DNA from 3 places in the Micromonospora sp. NPDC048843 genome. Region 2 is predicted to be linked to each of the others. Evidence: riboswitches for the same ligand, from Rfam matches in the RefSeq annotation. Region 2 holds a riboswitch; each other region holds the start of a gene.
What was found. A riboswitch is a leader RNA that binds a small molecule or an ion and turns the genes downstream of it on or off. The one in region 2 is predicted to bind S-adenosylmethionine.

Region 1 (3,267 bases), on a different contig from region 2:
CGGAGCCGGACGAGTCGGCTGGTGCCGGCCGCCCGGGTCCGGGTCAGCCCCGCCTCGCGCAGCACCTTGAGGTGGTGGCTGCGGGTTGCCTTGGAGACGCCGAAGTCGAAACTGCCGCAGGCGGACTCGCCGCCCTCGGCGAGCGCGCGGACGATCTGTAGCCGCACGTCGTCGGCGAGTGCGGCCAACACGCTGGTGACCGGTACGGCGGTCAGGTCGGGCTCGTGCGGCTCCATGTGACCAGTGTAACCCTTGTTCGACAACTATCGAACGACGCCCTATGGTCGGTGTCGTTGGTTCGACGATACTCGAACATTGGAGTTGCCGATGCGATCCCGCGCCACCGCGTTCCCACTGGTCGCAGTGCTCGGCTGGGGCGTGATGTTCCCGATCCTGGCCAGCGCGCTCGACCGGGTCGACCCGCTCAACCTGACCACCGCGCGCTACCTGCTGGCCGCCGTCGTCCTGGTCGCCATCCTGCTGCTCCGCGAGGGTGCCGGCGCTCTCCGGCACGGTGGCCGGGCGCTGGAGGTGGTGGTGCTCGGAGTGGTCGGCTTCGCGGGCTTCAACCTGCTCACCAACCTGGCGCTCGAACACGCCGCCCCGCAGCAGATCTCCCTCTTCGTGGCCACCACGCCGGTGATCACCCAGCTCGTCCGCTGGGCCCGCGACGGCGTACGCCCGAAGCCACTCCTGCTGGCCCTCTCCCTGGTGGCGCTCCTCGGCGTCGGTCTGGTGATCACGCGCGGCAGCCTGGCCGGGCTCGGCCAGTTCGGCCTCGGCGGGCTCATGATGATCGGCGCGGTGCTGGGCTGGGGCATCTACACCCACGGCGCCAGCCGGTTCGGCGAGTGGTCACCGCTGCGCTTCACCACACTGACCGCGCTCGCCGGCACGGCCGCCATGCTCGTCCTGAGCGTCGGCGCCGACGCCGTCGGCTGGCAGCACGCGCCGGCCGCCGCCGACCTCGTGGCGGTCACCCCGCAACTGGCGTACGCCGTGCTGGTGGGTGCCGTGATCGCGGTCCTGGCCTGGAACACCGGCGTGCAGCGACTCGGTGCCGCCAACGCCGCGCTGTTCATGAACCTGGTTCCGGTGACCACCTTCGCGGTGCAGATCGCCCGCGGCTACCGCCCGGAGCCCGTCGAACTGGTCGGGGCCGCCATCACGATCGCCGCCCTGATCGCCGCGAACCTCGCCGCCCGGCCCCGGACCACGTCGTTGCCCCGGCCGACCGCGGTGACGGACCCGATCGCGGTGACCGATCCGGTGGCGGTGAGCGCCCGCTGACCCACTACCTGGGATCAGCGGTAGCAGCGACCGACAGCGTTGTCCTAGACTCGACGGCACAACTGAATACCTCATCCAGAGGGGCTGAGGGATACGGCCCGACGACGCCCCGGCAACCACCCTGCGCGCTCACCGCTGAGCGACCCGCGGGGCAGGTGCCAATTCCGTCCCCGCCGCACCGTGCGATGCGGGGAAAGATGAGAGGACTCTCGACATGACGTCGACGCTCGTCGCCTCCGGCATCGACACCTCCGCCAGCCCCGCCCGCGCCCTGGTCTGTCGTGCCTGTTCGGCCCGCTACCCGCTCGCCGCCCAGCACGCCTGTTACGAGTGTTTCGGCCCGCTGGAAGTCGACTACGACACCGCCGCGCTGGCCGCCGTCACCCGCGAGCAGATCGAGGCCGGCCCGAACAACATCTGGCGCTACGCCGCGCTGCTCCCCGCCGGTCAGGACCCGGCCAGCCGGGTCACCCTCGACCCGGGGCTGACCCCACTGGTGGCGGCCCCGCACCTCGCCGCCGAACTGGGCATCACCGCGCCGCTCTGGGTCAAGGACGACAGCGCCAACCCCACCCACTCGTTCAAGGACCGGGTCGTCTCGGTGGCGCTCACCGCCGCCAAGGCGCTCGGCTTCAGCCGGTTCGCCTGCGCGTCGACAGGCAACCTGGCCAACTCGGTGGCCGCCCACGCGGCCCGCGCCGGTGCGCCCTCGGTGGTCTTCATCCCCAGCGACCTGGAGCAGGGCAAGGTCATCACCACCGCCGTCTACGGCGGCGAACTGGTCGCCATCGACGGCTCGTACGACGATGTCAACAGGCTCTGCGGTGAGCTGGTGGAGACCGACGAATTCGAGGACACCGCGTTCGTCAACGTGAACGTCCGGCCGTACTACGCGGAGGGCTCCAAGACCCTCGGCTACGAGGTGGCCGAGCAGCTCGGTTGGCGGATCCCGGCGCAGGTGGTCATCCCGATGGCCAGCGGCGAGCTGCTCACCAAGATTGACAAGGCGTTCTCCGAACTGGTGGAGATCGGCCTTGTCGAGGCGCCCGCTGACGGCTGGAAGGTCTTCGGCGCGCAGTCCGCCGGTTGCAACCCGATCGCCGTCGCCCTGCACACCGAGACCGACACGATCGTCCCGGTCAAGCCCACCGGCATCGCCAAGTCGCTCAACATCGGCGACCCGGCGGCCGGCCTCTACGCCCTGGAGGCGGTCCGCCGCACCGGCGGCTGGATGGAGTACGCCGACGACGACGAGATCCGCGCGGGCATTCGCGATCTGGCCCGTACCACGGGGGTCTTCGCCGAGACCGCGGGTGGGGTAACAGTGGCCGTGCTGCGCAAGCTGGTCGAGTCCGGTCGTCTCGACCCGACGGCCGAGACCGTCGTGTTCAACACCGGCGAGGGTCTGAAGACCATCGACGCGGTGGCCGGCCAGGTCGGGCCGACCCACCACATCAAGCCCTCGCTGCGCGCCGCCCGCGACGCCGGCCTCCTCGGCTGACGGGCTCACTCGGAGCAAGGGGCCGAGTCGATCAGTCGGTAACTGGGTTTTCGCTGTGAGTGTGGAAAACCCGCCGCTACGGACTTGACGGCAGGAACCGGACGGCGCAAGATGCTCCGTGCGGGAGGGCATTTCGCCGAAGACTTTTGAAGTTCTTGCGACCCAACGCCGGAGGCGTTGTGCGAGTGTCCCTCCCGACCAACGTTCGATCGGGCCAGCGAGTAATTCGCTGGCCCGGTCGCTTTTGTAAGGTGCACGCTCACTGGCATGAGCATCACCATCGCGTCGTTCGACGGCGCCGACCGGACTTCCGTCGACGAGGCGTACCGGATCGGGTCGGCGGCCAACGACGCTGATCTCCCGGACTTCCCGCCCTTCTGCCGGCGCCGGTTCGACGCGATGTTCCACACGCCGATGCCCGGCACCCTGTCGCTCTGGGCGCTGGCCCGCCTGGACGGCGTGCCGGCCGGCTACCT
Region 2 (3,267 bases):
AGCGCAGGTGGTAGCGGCTGCCGTCCCAGACTCCCGCCGGGGCCTGCGGGTCCCTACCCACGAAGAACGACCGGTACTCGATGATCGCGTCCAGCATCTCCCGCTCCTCGCGAGCGGTCCGCTCCTGGTCGGCGGGTTTGCGGTCCAGGCCGCGCAGCGTCCCGTCGCGCAGCAGTGCCAGCCGGGTCGCCGCGGACTGGTAACCCCGCATCGCCCGCACCCCGGCGTCGCCGGCCACCCGCCGCGCCCAACTGCGGGCGGCGTGCCGCCGGCCGAGACTGCTCAGGGCGGCCACCTCGGGCGGGCTGAGCCAGCCGGCGCGGACGTAGTCGGGTAGGACCCGCTCGGTGAGCCGCCCCTCCCAGGCACGCAGCCACAGCGCCAGCCCCACTGTGCCGAAGAAGACAGGCACCATGAGGCCCAGGAAGCCGTACAGCATGATCATGGCCTCGCCGGTGGCCTGGGTCAGCGTGGGCAGCAGGTTCCACGTGCCGTGCAGCATCATCGCCAGCAGAAGGCCGGCGATCGGGGCGAGCACCCGGATGCGCCGGTCGGCCGTCCGGGAGGCGATACCCAACCCCACACCGGTCATCGCCGTGAAAAGGGGATGGGCGAACCCGAACAGCAGGATCCGCAGGATGAAGATCGCGATGACCTGCTGGATGCCGGTGGCCGGGCCGTACCGGTCGGCGCCGGACGCGTACCCCAAACCGCCCAGGTAGAGGATGTTCTCCACCATCGCGAACCCGACCGCGGCGAGCCCGCAGTAGACCAGGCCGTCGGTGATCCCCGACCACTCGCGGCGGCGGAACACCAGCAGCAGGATCGGGCCCAGCGCCTTGGTCAGCTCCTCGATGAACGGCGCCACCAGCACCCCGGTGAGCGCGGACGGCAGGCCCCAGTCGGCGAAGCGGTTGGCCGCGAAGTCGTTGACGGTGAGCGAGGCGGCGGTGGAGACGAACGCACCCCAGGCAAAGCAGAAGATCAGATACTTCAGCGGCTCCGGTTCGTACCGGTCCAGCCAGAGGAAACAGCCGACCAGCACCGGCACCGGCAGGATGGCGGCGACCACCCCGATCAGCAGGGCCTGCACACCGAGCGACTGGCCGAGCGTGAAGACCATGAAGACCGCGCACGCCGCGATCAACAGCACCACCCCGGCCAGCACCAGGAACCGCCGCCAGCCCAGTCGGCGCAGCGGCATCCGGGGCGTCTCACCCGTGGGCGGGACGGCGGGCGCAGGCGCGGCGGCGGGCGACTGCGGCAGCGGTGAACCGGGCGGGGTGTCGGCCATGCGGTCAGCGTAGCCATCCGCCGCCGGCTGGTTTGGTCGCATCGGTAGCCGCTATGCTGCCGGCAGGTCACGAGTGCCAGCGTTCAGCCCCGGCTTGCTGGCCGGCAACCCTCGTCGAGTTCGCGGTGGGGTGCCCCGGGTGATGACCGGGCCCAGCCCGATCGGTGTGCTGGGCAAGCGCGGACCCCGTCCCGATGTCGCACCCGGGGTCCCTGACCCCGGAGGTTCCGGCGTGTCCGTCACTCTCGTCCCCTCGCTGCCCAGCCTGCCCACGGTGCCGTCGGTGCCGTCCGCGCCCCTCGACGTCCTCGGCGTGCCCGGCGAGGTCAACCTGGACTACGCGGCCAGTGCGCCGTGCGCGCGGGCCGCCGCCGACGCGGTGGCCGAGCTGCTGCCCTGGTACGCCAGCGTGCATCGCGGAGCGGGAGCGCTGTCGCGGCGCTGCACCCTCGCGTACGAGCAGGCCCGGCAGACGATCGGCGACTTCTTCGGCGCTCGCGCCGACGATCATGTGATCTTCACCCGCAACACCACCGACGCGCTCAACCTGCTGGCGCGGGCCGTGCCGGCCGGCACCACCGTTGTCACTTTCGCCGGCGAACACCATGCCAACCTGCTGCCCTGGCCGCGCGGGTCGGTGCGTCTTCCGGTGCCCAGCGACCCCGACGGGGCGGTACGCGATCTCGCCGCCGCCCTCACCGAGCTGCGCCGGGGCAGCAGCCCGGCATTGCCGGTGCTGGTCGCGGTGACCGGTGCGAGCAACGTGACAGGTGAGCGGTGGCCGGTCGCCGAACTGGCGCGGGTGGCCCACCGGCACGGCGCCCGGATCGTGCTCGACGCCGCGCAGCTAGCCCCGCACGCCCCGGTCGACCTGCTCGCGCTCGACGTCGACTACCTGGCGGTGTCCGGCCACAAGCTGTACGCGCCGTTCGGCGCGGGCGTGCTGATCGGTCGGGCCGACTGGCTGGACGCCGCCCCGCCCTACCTGGCTGGCGGTGGCGCCACCAGCCACGTCGGGCCGGCCACCCACGACGTGACCTGGGCGACCGGCCCGGCCCGACACGAGGGCGGCACCCCGAACCTGCTCGGAGCGGTAGCGCTGGCGGCCGTGTGCAAGGCGCTCGACGAGGCGGACCAGGGCGCGCTGGCCGCCCACGAGCAGGCCCTGCTGGCCCGGCTACGGACCGGCCTCGCCGCCCTGCCGCACGTCGTCGAGCTGCGCACCTTCGGCCCGGACGCGCCCCGGGTCGGCATCGTCTCGTTCGTGGTCGCCGGCTGGGACTCCACCGCTGTGGCCACCCGGCTGGCGGCCGAGCACCACATCGGCGTACGGGACGGGTTGTTCTGTGCCCACCCGCTGGCCCGGCGTCTGCTCGGCGAGGCGGCGGGGCGTACCGGCCGGCGGGACCTGCCGCCCACCGCACTGCGTGCCAGCATCGGGCTGGGCAGCACGGCCGCTGAGGTGGACCGGCTGCTCGCGGCGCTGGCCGAGCTGGGCTGAGGCCGGCGTTCAGCCGACCGGCGGGGCGGTGGGTGGCTTCGGCGCCTCGTCGTGCTCGGCAGGCTCACCGACCGGGCGCTCCTGCTCTCCGAAGGCGGTGCGGATCCACCGGTTCGCCTCCTCCTGCTCGATCCCGGAGGCGACCAGCAGGTCGCTCGCGGTCGTCCGGATCTGGGCGATCACCACGCTGCCGGAGAAGCCCACCCCGGCGCCGTACGCCCGGCCGGCCTCGCTGACCGCCCGCAACGACCGCTCCCGGGCCTTCTCCGGCTCCTCACCGGCGGCGAACTCGTGCTTGAGCAGCCGGACCGACTCGGCGAGGTGGCCGATCGCGTCCGGCATCGGGTCGGGCACCGGTTCCTCGTCCTCGACCAGCGTGACGGACCGGCGGATCAGCGTGCCGCTGTTGCGCATCGCCCTGTCGATCGGGTCGGCCGCCTCGGCGTAGTGGGTCAGTTCGTCGCGGCGGTGC
Region 3 (3,267 bases), on a different contig from region 2:
CCGCTGGGCCGGATCCGTGGCGCCCGCCGGCTGCTCACCACAGCAGCCGTGATCATGAGCGTCTTCCTGATCACCAGCAGCGTGACGACCACAGTGCTCATTCCGCCGGAGGCCTTCCAGCCGGGCGGGCCGGCGAACGGGCGCGCGCTGGCCTACCTGGCGCACGCCCACCTCGGCGAGGTGTTCGGCACCATCTACGACCTGTCCACCATCGGAATCCTCTGGTTCGCCGGGGCGTCGGCGATGGCTGGCCTGCTCAACCTCGTACCGCGCTACCTGCCCCGCTACGGCATGGCGCCTACCTGGGCGCGAGCCGTCCGGCCGCTGGTGCTGGTCTTCACCGCGGTGGCGTTCCTGATCACGATCGTCTTCGAGGCCAGCGTGGACGCGCAGGGCGGCGCGTACGCCACAGGGGTCCTGGTGTTGATCACCTCGGCCGCGACGGCGGTGACGCTCGCGGCGCTGCGGCAGCGTCAGCGCGGCCGGACCATCGCGTTCGGGGTCATCGCGGTGATCTTCGTCTACACCACTGTCGCGAACGTGGTGGAGCGTCCGAGCGGCGTCAAGATCGCGGCCTGTTTCATCGGCGGGATCGTCCTGGTGTCGGTGCTGTCCCGGCTGATGCGGGCCTACGAGCTGCGCGTCGACCACGTCGAGCTGGACCACGCCGCGGCCCGCATGATCGACGAACGCGCCGGACGACGGATTCGCCTCATCGCGCACGAACCCGACCGGCGCGACGAGACGGAGTACCGCGCCAAGCTGGCGCAGACCATGGCGGACAACGACTTTCCCGACGACAGCGACGTCATCTTCGTCGAGGTCACTGTCACCGACCCGTCCGACTTCGAGACCGAGTTGCTGATCCGCGGCAGTGTGGTCGACGGCCGCTTCCCGGTGCTCAGCCTGGCCAGCTCGTCGGTGCCCACCGCGCTCGCCGCCCTGTTGCTGGAGATCCGCGACCGCAGCCGTCGGCGCCCCCACATCTACTTCGAGTGGTCCGAGGGCGGCCCCACCCGCAACTTCCTGCGCTACCTGGCATTCGGACAGGGCGCCATCGCCTCGGTGACCCGGGAGATCCTGCGCCGCCAGGAGCCCGACCCGCACCGTCGACCGCACGTGCACGCCGGCTGACCTGCGAGCCGGCGGACCGTCGCGCGGCGTGAGCGTGGTCATAACGACTGGACGATCCACAGGTTCGTGCTGCTAGCCTCGGCGCAGGTCATGAGTGCCAGCGCGAAGCCCCGGCTCGCTGGCCGGCAACCCTCCTCCGCGGTGGGGTGCCCCGGGTGAAGACCAGGCACCGGCAGGACGTCGGTGCAAGCGTGGCCTGGCACCCAGGTCAGCACAGACCCGGGAGAACCATGCGCATCCTCAGCACCACACCACCGACCGACGTCGCGGACTCCCGCACCGGTCGACCCTCGCCCGCACTGATCCGGCGACGGCACGTGGACATGATGCGAATGTGCAGCGCCGCCTGTCGCGGCACCGCGCTCTAGCACCCCCTTCCCCAGCTCTTTCCCACCGGTACGCCCATCGGGGCGCGCCGTCGGTGGCGCACGTCCGTGCGCGCCGAGACACCACCCTTCGGAGACACCAGTGCGATTCCTTCCTGCCCTGACCCGCGCCGCCGCCCTGGGCGCCGCCACGATCCTTGCCGCCACCGCCCTCACCGCCTGCGGCGACGACAGCTCGTCCGACGCCACCGCCAACCCGTACGGCCTGGCCCAGGCGGGTGTGCTGCGCGCCGGAACGCTGACCGACGCCCCGCCGAACGTGTACCTCAAGGACGGCAAGTTCACAGGCTTCGACAACGACCTGCTGACCGCCGTGGCCGGCAAGCTCGGCCTCACCGTCGAGTTCGTCGGCACCGACTTCTCCGCGCTGCTCAGCCAGGTCAACAACCGCAAGTTCGACGTGGGCAGCTCCTCGATCACCATCACCGAGGCCCGCAAGAAGACTGTCGACTTCGGCGACGGCTACGACTTCGGCTACTTCGGCCTGGACGTCCCGGCCGGCTCGCCGATCACCGGCTTCGACCAGCTCGCCGGCAAGCGGGTAGTGGTGGTGCAGGGCACCGTCCAGGACGACTACGCCAGCGGCAAGCAGCTCAACCCGGTGCGGGTGCCGGACTACAACGGCGCGATCAACCAGCTCAAGGCGGGCACCGCCGACGCCTGGATCGCCCCGGCGGAGATCGGCGAGAAGTCGGCCACCGACAGCAACGGCAAGATCACCGTAGCGGCCAAGGAGCTCAGCCCGGCACCGACCGCGTACGCCGTGGCCAAGGGGAACGACAAGCTGCGCGAGGCGCTGAACAAGGGCCTCGACGAGGTCGTCGCCGATGGCACCTGGAGCCGGTTGCAGGCGCAGTACTACCCGGGCCGGCCGATCCCGGCGGACTTCACGCCGGGCAGCGGCACTGTGCAGGCCCCGTCCGCGTCGGCTGCGCCGTCGGCGTCCGCGTCGACCGCGTCCTGAGCCGGTGACGAGCGAGCGGGGCGGTAGGAGGAGCGACCGATGGATCCGTTGAGCACCCTGTGGGAGACCTTCTTCGACTGGGACGCGATGCGCGAGGCACTGCCCGAGATGCTGACCGTCGGGTTGCCCAACACGCTGATCCTGGCGGTCTCCGCCGCCCTGCTCGGCTCGGTACTGGGCCTGCTGCTGGCCGTCGCCGGGATCTCCCGCAGCCGCTGGCTGCGCTGGCCGGCGCGGGTCTACACCGACGTGTTCCGAGGGCTGCCGGCCGCGGCGACGATCCTGCTGATCGGCGTCGGGCTGGCCCCGCTGGGCATGCAGGTCTGGGGGCCGGACCCCTACCCGTTGGGCATCCTGGCGCTGTCGCTCATCGCCGCCGCGTACATCGGGGAGATCTTCCGCTCGGGCATCCAGTCGGTGGAGGCCGCCCAGTTGGAGGGCTCGCGGGCGCTCGGCTTCTCCTGGGCAGAATCGATGCGGCTGGTGATCATTCCGCAGGGCATCAGGCGGGTGCTGCCAGCCTGGGTGAACCAGCTCATCGCGCTGATCAAGGACTCCAGCCTGGTCTACTTCCTCGGCCTGGTGGCCAGCCAGCGGGAGCTGTTCCGGATCGGGCAGGACTACGCGGCCACCACCGGCAACGAGTCGGCGCTGCTGCTGGCGGGGCTCTGCTACCTGGCGTTGACAGTCCCGCTGACGCACGTCGTCAACTGGATCGACAGGCGGCTGCGCAACGGTCGGCCGGCCACCGCGTCGACCGAAGAGGACGACGACATCGCGTCG

Region 1: it holds a riboswitch for S-adenosylmethionine, as region 2 does, so the genes downstream of both, thrC (threonine synthase) here and AB0C20_RS07710 (aminotransferase class V-fold PLP-dependent enzyme) in region 2, are expected to answer to the same signal.
Region 3: it holds a riboswitch for S-adenosylmethionine, as region 2 does, so the genes downstream of both, AB0C20_RS06910 (ABC transporter substrate-binding protein) here and AB0C20_RS07710 (aminotransferase class V-fold PLP-dependent enzyme) in region 2, are expected to answer to the same signal.

What each region holds. Positions count from the first base shown of each region.
Region 1 covers NZ_JBEZGJ010000247.1:4,411-7,677, reverse strand. Annotated here, with positions in the region: gene AB0C20_RS33450 (metalloregulator ArsR/SmtB family transcription factor) at 1-236, opposite strand, end outside; gene AB0C20_RS33445 (DMT family transporter) at 328-1,290, shown strand; SAM riboswitch class I at 1,359-1,494, shown strand; gene thrC (threonine synthase) at 1,505-2,791, shown strand; gene AB0C20_RS33435 (GNAT family N-acetyltransferase) at 3,059-3,267, shown strand, end outside.
Region 2 covers NZ_JBEZGJ010000021.1:3,347-6,613, reverse strand. Annotated here, with positions in the region: gene AB0C20_RS07715 (PrsW family intramembrane metalloprotease) at 1-1,336, opposite strand, end outside; SAM riboswitch class IV at 1,360-1,480, shown strand; gene AB0C20_RS07710 (aminotransferase class V-fold PLP-dependent enzyme) at 1,551-2,795, shown strand; gene AB0C20_RS07705 (FUSC family protein) at 2,805-3,267, opposite strand, start outside.
Region 3 covers NZ_JBEZGJ010000018.1:24,012-27,278, reverse strand. Annotated here, with positions in the region: gene AB0C20_RS06915 (amino acid transporter) at 1-1,134, shown strand, start outside; SAM riboswitch class IV at 1,221-1,332, shown strand; gene AB0C20_RS06910 (ABC transporter substrate-binding protein) at 1,603-2,484, shown strand; gene AB0C20_RS06905 (amino acid ABC transporter permease) at 2,524-3,267, shown strand, end outside.